DNA from 3 places in the Paraburkholderia sp. FW306-02-B genome. Region 1 is predicted to be linked to each of the others. Evidence: riboswitches for the same ligand, from Rfam matches in the RefSeq annotation. Region 1 holds a riboswitch; each other region holds the start of a gene.
What was found. Region 1 has a riboswitch for cobalamin ahead of cobW (cobalamin biosynthesis protein CobW). Riboswitches for the same ligand answer to the same signal wherever they lie in the genome.
Positions count from the first base shown of each region.

Region 2: it holds a riboswitch for cobalamin, as region 1 does, so the genes downstream of both, AC3WOG_RS04540 (TonB-dependent receptor domain-containing protein) here and cobW (cobalamin biosynthesis protein CobW) in region 1, are expected to answer to the same signal.
Region 3: it holds a riboswitch for cobalamin, as region 1 does, so the genes downstream of both, AC3WOG_RS23405 (CbtB domain-containing protein) here and cobW (cobalamin biosynthesis protein CobW) in region 1, are expected to answer to the same signal.

Region 1 is NZ_JBYSXZ010000002.1:1,948,083-1,953,044, forward strand. Features, by position in the region: gene cobA (uroporphyrinogen-III C-methyltransferase) at 1-18, opposite strand, end outside; cobalamin riboswitch at 237-464, opposite strand; cobalamin riboswitch at 545-825, shown strand; gene cobW (cobalamin biosynthesis protein CobW) at 1,040-2,158, shown strand; gene cobN (cobaltochelatase subunit CobN) at 2,165-4,962, shown strand, end outside.
Region 2 is NZ_JBYSXZ010000001.1:1,011,140-1,016,101, reverse strand. Features, by position in the region: gene AC3WOG_RS04550 (ABC transporter ATP-binding protein) at 1-426, opposite strand, end outside; gene AC3WOG_RS04545 (FecCD family ABC transporter permease) at 423-1,469, opposite strand; gene AC3WOG_RS04540 (TonB-dependent receptor domain-containing protein) at 1,497-3,404, opposite strand; cobalamin riboswitch at 3,496-3,753, opposite strand; gene AC3WOG_RS04535 (ATPase) at 3,961-4,317, shown strand; gene AC3WOG_RS04530 (cell division protein ZapA) at 4,314-4,628, shown strand; RNA gene ssrS (6S RNA) at 4,717-4,898, shown strand.
Region 3 is NZ_JBYSXZ010000002.1:539,091-544,052, reverse strand. Features, by position in the region: gene AC3WOG_RS23410 (CbtA family protein) at 149-898, opposite strand; gene AC3WOG_RS23405 (CbtB domain-containing protein) at 910-1,131, opposite strand; cobalamin riboswitch at 1,118-1,323, opposite strand; gene AC3WOG_RS23400 (histidine phosphatase family protein) at 1,370-1,948, shown strand; gene AC3WOG_RS23395 (hypothetical protein) at 1,976-2,416, opposite strand; gene AC3WOG_RS23390 (alpha/beta hydrolase) at 2,543-3,619, opposite strand; gene AC3WOG_RS23385 (MarR family winged helix-turn-helix transcriptional regulator) at 4,083-4,643, shown strand; gene AC3WOG_RS23380 (FUSC family protein) at 4,650-4,962, shown strand, end outside.

The DNA of each region.
Region 1 (4,962 bases):
CAGCCAGGCGCGGCTCATCGCGGCGTGCATGGCGCGTGCCATGTCGTGACAAGGGGGGACGGGCGGGCCGTGAAGACGATCCAGGCGGAATTAGCGCTCATGCGGTGCGACAGATTACGCACGACGACAACGCCGCTCGCCGCGATTCCTCGGCAATCGCAAACGGGCGCGTCACATCGTGCTTCAGCGCCTTCCCATCCGTCCCTCGCGGATTCAGGCAGCCGGCGGCGTGACGTTCGCCGCCTCCGCGTCTGGCCGGTATCCGGGCTGGCGGCCTCATGCGCTTTGCCTTCCCGTCTGATTCGTCAGACAGTGACATCGAAAACGCATGCGCGGCGCCAAGGCGCCGCAGGTCGCTTACCGTTGCGGGGACAGCACAGGTTGAGCGCGATCGAGCGCTGCCTGTTTCCCGTTTAACTGCACATGCGAACGCATGTGCGAGCACCAAACGCGCGCATACGATAGCACATGGCGGCGCTCGCCAGCACGCTCGATAAGGCGCCGGCGCGGCCCGCGCTTCCTTGACGGCGCGGGACTGCGGGCCTACACTCGCACGCACTTTGGTGCTCGTGTGCGCGCTCGTGCGCATGCAGTTAAACGGGAAACAGGGCGCCCGCCTGCTATGGATCGGGTCAACCTGTGCTGCCCCCGCAACGGTAAGCGAAAAGCGGTGCCTGGATGCGTTCTCCGGCGCCGCGGAGCCGGCTTCGATGTCCACGCGCAAGGCCGCGTCGGCATATAACCACTGAGCGAGAAATCACTCGCGCGGGAAGGTGAAGCGGCGCTTTCGCCAGCCCGGATACCGGCCAGACTATGACGGATGAACACCGCGGGGATGCGGTGGCTCGTTCATGACCTCGTTCACGCTTTCTGTTTTCTGTTGCCGCGGCAACGCCGTTTTTCGTCCCCGCTGTCGTCCCCGTGTTTTGTTTTCGTGTTTGCTTGCCTGGCACTGGTTTGTGCTGGGCTCGAGCGTGAAGCGCATCAGGACGCGGGCCGCCGGCGTGTGAACGTGCAACCTCTTCGGATGGACCCAACGATGCAAACTCAAATGCGCAAGATCCCCGTCACCATCGTCACGGGCTTTCTCGGCAGCGGCAAGACCACGCTGCTGCGGCACATTCTTCAGCATGCGGGCGGCAAGCGCATCGCGGTGATCGTCAACGAGTTCGGCGAACTCGGCATCGACGGTGAAATCCTCAAGGGTTGCGGCATCGGCTGCGATGAAAACGGCGTCGAAACCGAAGGGCAACTGTATGAACTCGCGAACGGCTGCCTGTGCTGCACGGTGCAGGAAGAGTTTTTCCCGGTGATGGAAAAGCTCGTCGAGCGCCGCGAGCAGATCGATCATGTGCTGATCGAAACCTCCGGTCTCGCACTGCCGAAGCCACTGGTGCAGGCGTTCAACTGGCCGCAGATCAAAAGCAGTTTCACTGTCGATGCGGTGGTGACGGTAGTGGACGGCCCCGCCGCGGCGAGCGGCCAGTTTGCTGAGAATCCGGACGCCGTCGATGCACAGCGCAAGGCCGATCCGAATCTCGACCACGAATCGCCGCTACACGAACTGTTCGAAGATCAACTGTCCGCAGCCGATCTGGTGATTCTGAACAAAACGGATTTGCTCGACGACGCACAGCAAGCCGCTGTCGAAACCATCATCCGTGGCGAGATTCCGCCGCAAGTGAAGATCGTGCGCGCGCAGATGGGTCAACTCGATCTGCACACTTTGCTCGGCCTCGAAGCCGCCTCCGAAGAAACGATCCACTTGCGTCACGACCACCATGGTTCGGCTGACGACGCCGACCATCACCATGACGAATTCGATTCCGTGACGGTGCACGCGAGTGCGCCATCGCGTGAAGCGGTGATCGCCGCGCTGCAAGGGTTGGTCGAAACGCACACGATTTACCGCGTCAAAGGTTTTGCGGCGTTGCCGGGCGCGGCGATGCGGCTCGTGATTCAAGGCGTGGGCCGTCGTTTCGACAGTTACTTCGATCGCCGCTGGCAGGCCGGCGAAATCGGTGAAATTGACGAAGCGGGCGAGGGGCGGCAAAGCCGCTTCGTGCTGATCGGTGAAGACCTTGATCAGGCCGTGCTGCAACGTGCGTTCGACGCTGCATTGGGCGCCGTGTCGAGCGCTGAACCGCAACAGGCGTAATCGGTCATGCATCTGCTGCGCACTACGCCGGGCGGTTTTGTCGACGATACGCAAGGCGTGATCCGAATCGATCAGCAGCCCGCCGATATCGTGGTGCTCAGCTCCGCCGATACGACGCTGTCGCTGCTCGCCAGCGTGTTTCCTCGCTTGGGCGAGGGCTTCCTGAGCGTGCGGCTCGCGAATGTCACTTATTTGCGGCAACCGGCGTCGGTCGATTTCTATGTCGAAGACGTGCTGCAGCATGCGCGTGTAGTCGTAGTCGATCACCTCGGTGGCGAGGCGTATTGGCCTTACGGGATCGAACAGGTGGTCGCGCTCGCCGAGCGCAAGAAGCAGACGCTCGCGATGTTCTCCGGCGATTTGCAGGAAGATCCGAATCTGCTCGCTCGCAGCACAGCCGATGCCGCGTTGTGCCATCAGTTATGGCGCTATCTGCGCGAAGGCGGCGCGCAGAATGCCGAGGCGTTCCTGCGCTGCATTGCGTATCGCTCATTCGGCTGGGGGCGTGAACCCGCACCGCCGCGCGCGTTGCCGGCCGCGACGCTCTACCATCCCGTCCACGATACGCCGACGATGGCCGACTGGCAGGCGCGCTGGCGCCAGGATGCGCCGGCTGCGGCGATCCTGTTCTATAAGGCGCACTTGCAGGCGGCCAATACGGCCGTGTTCGACGCGCTGATCGATGCGCTCGAAGCACAGGGCGTGAATCCGTTGCCGATCGCGATTACCTCGCTGAAAGACGCGATGAGCCGGGAAGTCGTGCAGCAGTTGTGCGCGCAGCATGATGTCGCGCTGGTTCTGAACACGACCGCGTTCGCCGCATCGGCGATCGACGATCCCGAACCGCTCGCCCTGGCCGGCGACGCGCCGGTCATGCAGGTGATCCTGAGCGGCGGTAATCGCGCAGACTGGCTCAAGGACAATCAAGGCCTCAACTCGCGCGATATCGCTATGCATATCGCGCTGCCGGAAGTAGACGGCCGCATTATCACGCGGGCGATCAGTTTCAAGGGACTCGCATATCGTTGCCCGCATACCGAGGTCGATGTGGTCCGCTATCAACCGGACCTCGAACGTGTCGGCTTTCTCGCCGAACTGAGCCGCCGCTGGTGCCGTCTGCGTACGCTCGATAACGACGACAAGAAACTCGCACTGATTCTCGCCAACTATCCGATGAGCGAAGGGCGCATCGGCAACGGCGTGGGGCTCGATACGCCGGCGTCGGTAGTCGGCATTCTGTCGATGCTGCGCGATGAAGGTTATCGCTTGAGCGATTTGCCCGTGGACGGCGACGCGCTGTTGAAGAAGCTGACCGAAGGCGTGACCAACGATCCGGTCGTGCGCGACTTGCGGCCCGCGTTGCAAAGTCTCGCACTCGACGACTATCTGTTGTATTTCAACCGGCTGCCTGCTGAAGCGCGCAATGCACTGAACGCGCGTTGGGGCTCGCCCGAGCAGGACCCGACATTACGGCGCGGCCGTTTCACGATCGCGGGCTGGCGCTGCGGACACGTGTTCGTCGGCATTCAGCCGTCGCGTTCGCGCGAACAGGGCGATTACGCGAGCTATCACGACGCCGAACTGGTGCCGCCGCACGCGTATCTGGCGTTCTACTTTTGGCTGCGCCATCAGTTCGGCATCGACGCGGTCGTGCACGTCGGCAAGCATGGCAACCTCGAATGGCTGCCGGGCAAGAGCGTCGCGTTGAGCGATACGTGCTGGCCCGATCTGATTCTTGGACCGCTGCCGCATCTTTATCCGTTCATCGTCAACGATCCCGGTGAGGGCAGCCAGGCGAAGCGCCGCGCGCAGGCCGTCATCATCGATCACCTGATGCCGCCGCTCACGCGTGCCGAAAGCTATGGGCCGTTGCAGGATCTCGAGCGCCAGGTCGACGAATACTATGAAGCGCTGATGGTCGATCCGCGCCGCGCCAGGCTATTGAGGCGCACGATTCTCGCGACCATCGTGGCGCATCGGCTGCATGAAGAGCTGAGTCTCGCGGAGCCGGATGGGCAGGATGATGAGGACGCGCTGCTGACGCGCGTCGATGCGTGGCTGTGCGAGTTGAAGGAAGCACAGATTCGCGATGGTTTGCACACGTTCGGGCGTTCGCCGGAAGGTGTGCAACGGCGTGATACGTTGCTGGCGTTGGGGCGCTTTCCGGTCGGCGATGGACAGGCTGAAAAAGCCGGCTTGATCGATGCATTGGCGCGCGATCTTCGGATGGATCATCTGTTCGATCCGTTGTCGGTGGATTGGTCGGCGGTGTGGGATGGACCGCGCCCCGATATTTTGCAGCGCGTGAGCGATGCACCGTGGCGGCACTGCGGCGATACGCGCGAGCGCCTGGAGTTGCTGGCGGCCGAGATGTTGCGACGCGTGTGTGGCGACGAAACTCACGCTTTAGCGCCTTCGGCTGGAACCCTGCCGCAAGCCGAACGCGTGATCGAGCGCCTGCGCAACGACGTCCTGCCACGGCTCGATGCATGCGGGCCGCAAGAAATGCGGCATCTGAAGCGCGGTCTCGAAGGGCGCTTCGTGCCGCCGGGGCCGAGCGGTTCGCCGTCGCGTGGACGCCCCGACGTCTTGCCCACCGGCCGCAACTTCTATTCGGTCGATACGCGCGCGATTCCGACGCAAGCGGCGTGGTCGCTCGGTTTGAAATCCGCGCAGCAGCTGATCGAGCGGCACCTGCAGGAACACGGCGACTACCCACGCGCTATTGGCCTGTCGGTATGGGGCACGGCGACGATGCGCACCGGCGGTGACGACATCGCCCAGGCGCTCGCTTTACTCGGTGT
Region 2 (4,962 bases), on a different contig from region 1:
CGCGGCGAACTCGGCAAGGCCTAGCGCATCCAGCGCGGCATGCGCGGCAGCGCGATCGGCCTCCCGCTCCCAGCCCCAGCCGGTCAGATGCGGAAAGCGGTTGAGCATCACGATATCGAGCACGCTCGCACTGAACGCATCGTGCGCGCTTTGCGGCATCAATGCGCGACGCTGCGCGAGCGGCAGCGCCTGCCAGTCGGAAAGACGCACGCCATCGAGTTCGACGTGCCCCGCCGACGGATGCGAGAGGCCGGCGAGCGTCGAGATCAGCGTCGTCTTGCCCGCACCGTTCGGGCCGGCGATGCACCAGATCTCGCCTTCGTAGAACGTATGCGTGAACGCATCGAGCAGTGTTCGCGAGCCGGCGCGCAACGTGACACGTTGCGCGCTGAGCGCGGCATGGGCGGAGTTGGGTGCTTGCATCATCGGCGCCTGCGCAACAGCATCCACAAAAACACCGGCACGCCGACGATCGAGGTCATCACACCGACCGGCAATTGCGCCGGCGCGATCACGGTACGCGCGATCAGATCGGCGCCCATCACCGCGACACCGCCACCGAGCGCGGCGGCCGGCAGCAGCATGCGCTGATCGTTGCCGAACGCGAGCCGCAGCATATGCGGCACCACCAGGCCGACAAAGCCGATGGTGCCGGCTGTCGTCACCGCCGCGGCCGCCGCCAGCGACGCTGCCAGATACACGCGCAAGCGCAGCGGCATCACCGCGACGCCGAGCGCCTGAGCGGCGGCATCGCCACGCAGCAGCACATTGAGCCGCGGCGCCGCGGGCACGATTACGATCAGCACGACCAGCAGCGCGGCGAGCGCCGTCCACGGCGTCGCGCCGCCGTTGAGGTCGCCGGTCAGCCAGAACAGCATGCCGCGCAGGCGATTGTCGGGCGCAATGTTAAGCAGCAACGTGATGACGGCGCCCCAACCGGCCGCGATCACCGCGCCGGTCAACAGCAAGCGCGGCGAGGTATCCTGCGGCTCGCCGCGCCACAACTCGCGGCGCGCCAGACCGAGCACCAGCAGGATCGACACGAACGCACCCGCGAACGCGCTTGCATCGACGATCCACCACGCGCAACCGGCGATCATCGCGACGAGGGCAAAAGTCGCCGCGCCGCCCGACACGCCTAACACGTAGGGCTCGGCCAACGGATTGCGCAGCAGCACCTGCAACAACGCGCCGGCTAACGCGAGCAACGCGCCGCACGCGAAGCCGGCCACCGCGCGCGGCAAACGCAGCGTGCGCACGATCTCGCCTGCAAGATCGGCTGACCCGACATGCGACGGCATGAGCGCCGCCAGCACGCGCGCGGGCGCGAGCGGCACGCTGCCGAGCGCGAGCGACGCCATCAGCACAGCCAGCGCGAGCACGGCAAGCACGAGCCAGATCGCGGCCGCGCGCTTCGCGCTCATGACGGGCATCGCCGTCGTGATCATCGGACCCGGGCTGCGGTTCATTCGCGCGATCTCAGGCAAGCGCGCCCGTCACTGCTGCTGCCAACCGACCGTGAGATACGCACCGCGCCGCGGCGAGTTATACGAGTAGGCCGTTTCATAGTCCTTGTCCAACAGGTTCTGGATTTGCGCGGCCACGTACCACGCCTTCGTGATGTTGTAGCGCGCCGACAGATTCACCACACCGTAGCCACCCAACTTGCCGCTGCTATCGTCGCGCGCGCCGCTGACGATCCACTCGCCGCCGACACGCCACCCCGCCATGCTGCGATTCACCGCCAGCGACGCGAAATGCCGCGCACGCCGCACGAGGTCGACATCGTTGTCGAGATCGACGGGATTTTGCAGCGTCGCCGCCGCGCGCACGTCCGTCTTGCCGAGATGACCGCTCCACGATCCCTCGACCCCCTGCACCTTCGCATGGCCGACGTTCTCCGCCAGATAGATGCCCGGCGTGACCTGCCGGTAGTCGATCAGATTCGAATAGCGTGTCTGGAACGCGCTCAGGCGCATCACGCCGAGCGCAGTCGACGCGTACTGCAACGCCGCTTCGATCGAATGACTGCGCTCAGGCTGAATCGACGGATTGCCGCTGATCGGATAGTACAGATCGTCGAAGCTCGGCGCGCGAAACGCATCCGAATAGCTTGCGCTCACCTTCCAATGCTCGGTGATGTCGAAGCCGTAGCCGAGATAGTAACTGTTCGCCCCGCCGAAATCGGAATACTGGTCGCGCCGCACGTTGGCCTGAATCTGGCTGCGCCCGAAGCGCCCCGTATAGCCGGCGAAACCCGAATTCACATGCCGGTCGGGGGCCGCGAACGTGTCCGAGTCGAGGCGCTGATCGAGATGCTCATAGCCGACCCGCAGCTTCTGCTGCGCGGCGAGCGCGAAATCGTTCTGCCACGTGTACTGGCGATTGTCGGTATCGAAGCGGCCGTTGTACACGCCGTTGGTGTTCGACACGCTGCGGTCGTCGCCTTCGGAGACGATAACGTGGCTGGTCCACCAGTCGGTCACCTTGCCGTTGGCGAACACCGACATTTGCCGCACTTTGCTATACAGGTTGTTCAGATCGGTCGGCACGCCGTACGCGTTATCGTAGCTATTGTTGCCGTTCGACTGGAAATACGTGACGCCTGCGTCCCACTTGTCATTGAACTTGTGACGCAACGAGGCGGAGATGCTCTCGTTCAGATAGCCGTTCGCATTCGGATTTGCGTTGGGCGCCTTACCCGGATTGAGCGACGAGAAGCCGTCGTCTTTCGCGCGCGCGAGAGAAACGCTGAAGGTGGTCTTGCCGTCTTTATCCAATGCGCCGTTCACGCCGGCCTGTTGCGTCTGCGTGTGATAGCTGCCGTAGCCCACCGAAAAATTGAAGCGCGGCGGATGATCGCCCCCGTCTTTCGTGAACACCTGCACGACGCCGCCGATTGCGCCCGAGCCGTATAACGCGGACACATTGCCGTTCACCACTTCGACGTGATCGACCTGATCGAGCGGGATCTGCGCGAGTTGCGGCGCACCGAGACTCACCGAGTCGACCCGCACGCCGTCGATCAGCACCAGCGATTGGGTCGACGATGCACCGCGCAGGAACAGGCTCGCGGTCGAACCAGGGCCGCCCGTGCGCGAGATTTGCGCGCCGGGTGCGCGTTGCAGCAGACCCGGCAAATCGGTCGCGGTCGCGTCGGCGATATCTTGCTGATCGAATAGTGTGGTCTGCGGGATCGTATCGGCGAGCGGCTGCGGCCCGCGCCCGGCGGTGACCACAACGGGCGACAACACCGTGGGAAAAGAACTCGCCGTGCCGGTATCCGACGAACTCACTGAAGAAGTAGCTGAAGAAGAAACCGAAGAAGACGCAGCCTGAGCGTGCGCGACGAGCGGCAGGCCCGCAAAGGCGAGCAACGCCGCGCGAGCGATGGGGGACAGCATGGGACGATATTCCTGTGGATAGCGTGCGCGGCCCGCTTCCCCGCAGGCCGATGCGTAACGAGGCGCCCGCGCTTTTTACGAATTTGCGCGGGACGGACCTCTCCCTCTGGCCGGTATCCGGGCTGGCGACACATCGATCCCACCTTCCCACGCGTGACGCGCAGTGGCACACTCGCGTGTTTAACTTCGAACACACGATCAGGATCGACCTGCATGACGACATGCGGTCGCTTACCGTTGCGGGGGCAGCGCAGGCTGGCGTGTTCAGGCGAACGTCGCGCCCTGCTTCCCGTTTAACTGCGCGCACTGTCGAAAAGCACGCGCGGGCACCAAAGTGCGGCCAGTTTAGGAGCGCCCCCCGGGTCCGTCAAGAATGGTTAATCCGTGCTCGATCTGTTCGGTTAAGTGCGGATTATTGTTCGATGCAGGCGTCGTTTTTCGTCATATGGTCGATAAAAGGCGGCACAAAGCGAGGTTGTTACGTCTCGAAACGAGACAATTGTCGGAACCTGCGACATTCCGCGCTAAAATGCGAGGTCTTTAGAGGACGCAGCACATGCTCACCGAACTCGAAACACTTTCACAAAATATCGGCAAGCTGATTGCGATCAGCCAGCGCCACAATGAAGCGCGACTCGCGCTCGAAGAGCAGCTCGCCCAAACGCGCGCCGAGGCGGAGGCCACACGTACTGAACTCGCGTTGCTGCGCGAGGAACGCGATGCGCTGCAAGCGGAACGCGACGCGCTGTCGGCGAAGATCGACGACGCACAGGTACGCCTGAATGCGATTCTCGAAAAACTGCCGCGAGCACGCGCGCAGACCGAGCCTGATAATCAGCTCGACCTGCTCGAACCCGCACAGCACGAGGTCGAAGCGGACAGCGCCGCCACCCGCCACGGAGAAAATGCATGACCACCAAGCAGATCGAAGTATCGATTCTCGGCGTGCCGTATCGCCTCGCCTGCTCGCCGGAAACCGAAGCAGCACTGCTCGAGGCGGTGGCGCGCGTGGACGCCGAAATGTCGAAGATCCGCAATAACAGCAACGTGCGCGGCACGGATCGCATTGCCGTCATGGCTGCGCTGTCGCTGGCATCGGAACTGCTTAAGCTGCAAACGAGCGTGCGACACGGAGAAGCATTTCCCGCTGAGGAAATCCGGCGTACAATGCGCCAAATGAACGAACAACTGGGTACTGTGATTCAGCAGTACAGCATGCAGTAAGTACTAGTGGCCGGTCCTGAGACCGGCTGCCGATTCAAACAAAATGCATGAGCAAAGACTCAGCAAGTGTTTGAGTTCAATCGGTTTAGCTTCCCTGCCTGGTTCGCCAAGGTCATATATTCCTTGAACCAATGCCATGTGCACGGTTGTGGAAATTTGTAGCACGGGTGTGCGCGTCACTCTGTCTGATGTACCCGAAGTGCTGCTAACTGCGACCAATTCTGAACCCCCGGTTCAGGATGCCGGCCTAGCGGCTAAGGCGGGGACCTTATTTAGAACGGCATCGGACTTTGGTTCGGTGCCGTTTTTCTTTGGGCGGTAGGTTCCTTCGCGT
Region 3 (4,962 bases), 1.4 Mb from region 1:
ACCCCGTGGACTTGTCCACAGAAAATGTTCGCAAGCCTGTGGATAACATCCACACAACCGCGCCAAGTGCTTGATGTAATTAAACTCTTGCGCGCTGCACGCAAGCGAAAGCGAAAGCGCAACCACCTCAGCGATTGCGCACCCCACATCAGAGATAAACAGACTTAGTCGCCGCACGTCCCCTCGCGGCCAACAACCGGCTCCGCTCCACCATCGCGCCGAACAGCAGCCCGATCGTCGTCCACATGATCACCTGCATCCCAATCGCCGCGACGCGAAACTTCCATAGCAGCACAGCTGGAAAACCGGCCGGCACTTCGTTGATAGCCGGCATCGACAACTGCACAGCAGCAATGATCACGATAAACACCGCCCCCGCCACAATCGACCCATTCCACGCGCCCAACTTCATCACCGCGCGACGCCGTACCTTCAGCGAAAACACCATCGCGGTCAGCGAAACAGCAATCATCAGGAAGAACAAACCGGTTCGCGTCCCGATCGTCTCAGGATCGCCCACCGACGGTGGATTCGCCGGATACTTGATGTTCGGGACGATCACCAACGCAATGAACGCGCCAAGTGCAAGCCATGCAGACAACGCGCGCGCACTCAACGTACCAGCCCGGCCATACGCATACGCGAACACCAGCGAGAACAGTCCGCCGAACGCCGCGCCATACGTCACCACGCCTGTCAGCAACCCCAAACCCGCTTGCGTGCCGCGGCTCACCAGTTCGTCGTGTTCGTGCGCGTCGCCGCTCGCTACTACTGCCTTTTCCTCGAACGAAATCGCCTGCTCGACCTGCGGTTCGCCCACGACTCTGGCAAAGCCGAACGTGAGCAGTCCCGCGGCGATGCCTGCAAGCATGCCGCGTACCAACAATTTACCAACCATGTTCGACTCCGTTAGTGGCAGGGAAAGCCCAGCAAATGACGGCCATCGTGCACGAACTCATGCACATACATGCCGGGAATCAGCGACGTAGCGCCCTGTTCCGCACCAACGAAATAAAGCGCGAGCAACAGCAGCAAGCCGCCGAACACGACCCAGGGCAGCAGCTCGCGCAGCGGTATCGGCGTGGGTCGAGTGGCAGGCTGAGCAGCCGGATCGAAAACAGCATCGGTCATGATGGACATCTCCTGGGGGGTAACGCGCCCCGATAGTCGATTGAAGAGGAATGGTGCGAAGCTCAGGTCTGGCTTTCGGCGTGTGAATCACCGATTACAGTGGCGCGACCGCGCCGGGCTCTCACCGGCTTCCGCGCTTCGCAGTCCCGCTATTCTACGCGCTAAACTTTGCCCCTCGGTAGCGCAAAACATGCACGCAGCGTCCGGCTTTTGCCCGGCTTCTAAGGAAAGGAACTGAATGGACATCCGGCTGTTACTGATCAGCCACGCGTCGACTGCCGCTATGCGCGCAGGCCGCTTCCCCGCCGACGATCCACTCGACGAGCGCGGCCTCGCCGAAGCCAGCGCCGCGCGTGAGCGTCTGTCGATCGCTCGCGACGCGACGGTTTTCGTCAGCCCGGCCCTTTGTGCACGCGCTACGGCATCGGCATTAGGGCTCGCGGCGACGGTCGCGTCCGAACTGGCCGATATCGACTACGGACAATGGCATGGCCGGCGCCTCGCGGACCTCGCCGTCGAGGCACCGCAGGACCTCACCGCATGGACGCGCGATCCGGATGCGGCCGCGCATGGCGGCGAGTCGTTTAGTCAGCTCGTGAAACGGGTAGGCCAATGGCTCGACGCGCCAGGCGATGCACCAAACGATGCACGCAGCGTCGTCGGTGTCACGCATGCGCCGGTGATCCGGGCCGCGATCGTTCACGCGCTGGGTGCGTCGCCCGCAGTGTTTCCACGCATCGAAATCGCGCCGCTTTCGGTGGTCGAGTTGCGACGCTCGCAGCGCGGTTGGGCGTGGTGGCCAGCGCGGCAGCAATAGCGGCCGCGTGGGCAAGCAAAACAACACTCACTTGCCCGAGACGACCAGCCGCAGTTTGTTCGATCCCGCCGGCGTCGCGGTAATCTCGGTCCGCTTGCCGGGTGTGCCTACATAAAAGTGTTGACGTCCCGGCGAATTCTGATCGTGCGTCGCCTCCGGCAAACATGATGCGATGTCGGCCGCGACGGCTTGCAGCGCGTCCGCGTTCGAACCGGCATCGTGATGCGGCGTCCACATACATTGGTAGCTGCCGTGGCTCGCGGAACACTGCGCGTCGTCGCCGTAGGGTTGCGCGACACCTTTGCCGTCCTCCGGCGTCAGCGAGGCCAACCCGCCCGGCGCGGCCGCAACGATGCGTTTGAGCGACGCGCAGGGACTAGGCGCATCGTCGGCATTCGCACTGAACGGCAGCAAGGCGCTTAGAGATACAGCGGCAATCGCCGCAGCGAATATCCTGGTCTTGTTCATCTCGACACAGTCCTTCAAAAGGGGGCTCTAGCGTAGCAGCACGGTTCGTGCCCATCGCGTGCCGGTGACGTGCCCTTGAGGACAGTCCGCTGTCCGCGCCGTCACGCTGATTCAGCGCCACCTCGCTCATTGTTCACATCCTTTGGTGTCGAACATCGCCGCTAGCGCGCATACCGACGTAAGCATGTGTGCGCCGTCGTGACCGACGCCTGGCACGATGTGAAAGCGCTGCTTCATACCGTCCGGATGACGCGCGGTGATATAGCGGTAATACGCCTGCGCCCGCGCGACACGTTGCGGGCCTTGCGCTTCGGCGGCGCAGGTTTTATCGAGCGCTTTTTGCTGGGGATTATCGTCCGCGCCGCCGACGAGGTAGTCGATGCGGCGCGCCGCATACGCCGCTTCCAGTTGCGCGGGCGAACGGTCGTCGAGATACGGCGGCCGATTGTCCATGCCGTATTTCCACTGGTTGAAGTCGGCGCATTGCGAAGCATCGAACGGCGCGGCGACGCCTTGCGCATCCGGCCGTTGCGCATCGAAATACGCATACGTCGACGGACTTGCCACCACATAGCGCACGTGGACGCCCTCATCGGTCAGCGCCGCGATGTTGCGCACCGCGACCGCATGACGCTGCACGACCTGCGCGCCGCCGGAATGCCCCACGAACACGACATGCCGCAGATTCGGGAACAGCTGGCGATCGGCGAGCCGCGTCACGATTGCGTCCAGTACCGCGAATGAACTGATGGGCACCGGCGCTTGCGCGGCTTCGCCGTCCATCCACGCGTTGCCGGTCCAGTGCAGCAGATCGGCCGGTTCGTTATGCACGCGCGCATCGAGCGTGGCCAGAAACTGCGGCGCGATCAGCAGCGTGGAGTCAGCGTCCGCGCGAGCTGCGTCGCGTGCATTGTGCGCGGTGCGAAAGTACACGTCCGCGTTGCGCAACTTGCCGTGAATCACGATCACCGCACGCGTGACTTGCGGCTGCGCGACATTCCAATCTTTCGACAGATACAGTGGAAATTCAGCGTGTCCTTGCGGCGTATCGATCGCGAACCGCGTGTCCGCGATCGTCGCAACCGGCTTCAGATGCGGCTCGTCACCATGCACCGCGAACGCCGGTCGCACGAGCGTCATCAGCGCTGCAACGCTTGCTGCCGCGCTCAATAGCGCGAGACGTCGTGAGAGATTGAAAATCATGCAGCTTGCTCCTGATAGTCCGACACGTTGTCCGCCTAGCTGCTCTGGCAAGCCCGTTTAAGCACCATCCATACATATTGAGTATGGCAACGCAAGGGCAGCCCCCAGAAGAAGTGAACTGCCACCGCTGAAGTACCGTTCGGCGCGCGCAGCGCCGCCGGAAGCATGACGGCCTTGTCACCAGTGCGGAGTGTGCGAGGACACTGATTCCAGATGCACCACTACCTCCTCCAAGCCAGGGGACCCGCTTAAGAGCTGGCGGTGTAAAGCCGCTTTCTTTTGCCTACTTTTCTTTGCGGCGGCAAAGAAAAGTAGGTGCCGCCCCGCACAGGGGCAACACTAATAAACCAATAACAGAAGAAAAAGCCACCCCCGCAGGCGCACAACCAACAGCACTGCGCGAAGCAAAAAAACCCCAATTCAATAGTTTGCTAACGAATATATTAGAAATACAATACCGCCCATGCCGACCCTCGACACCTTACGCCGCACAGTCAGCAGCACCTTGATCCTAGCCGCCAGAAAATGGCGGCGCACAAGCCATGACGTGCTCACGGCCTTCAACGTCTCCGAAGCATGCGCCACGCCGCTGCTAACAGCGAGCCGCCTAGGCGAAGCAGTACGTCAGGTAACACTGGCCGATCTAATCGGCATCGAAGGCCCATCGCTAGTCCGGCTGCTCGACCAACTATGCGCAGCGGGCCTCATGCGCCGCGACGAAGACCCAGACGACCGGCGCGCGAAAACGGTCGCCCTGACCGACGAAGGCCGGGCCGTCACCGCGAAGATAGAAGAAGAACTGGTCACCCTGCGCACGCGGGCTTTAAAAGACGTCACGCGCAGCGATCTCGAAGCGACCTTGCGGGTACTGGCCGCCTTCGTGGCCGACACCCCCGCCGATCGCGACGATTCCCAAGACAACACGAGCACCGCAGCGAAGCCAGCCAAACCGACCAAAACAAAAAAATTAAACAAAGACAAAGCAAACTCAGCAGCGCCACACGACACCAGGAACACGGCGTAACCGTCTATGGTCTACCCCACCATCCGCGACTGGCTGTTCTCGGTCAAGACTTTCGCCGCAGCCATGCTCGCGCTCTACATCGGTCTGGCGCTCGAACTACCGCGGCCGTACTGGGCGATGGCCACGGTCTACATCGTGTCGAATCCGTTTGTCGGCGCGACCCGTTCAAAGGCGCTCTATCGCGCGCTCGGCACCGCGATCGGCGCAGCAGGCGCGATTCTGCTGGTGCCGCCGTTCGTCGAATCGCCGTATCTGTTCAGCGTAGTCGTCGCGCTATGGACCGGCACGCTGCTATATCTGGCGATCTCCGACCGCACCG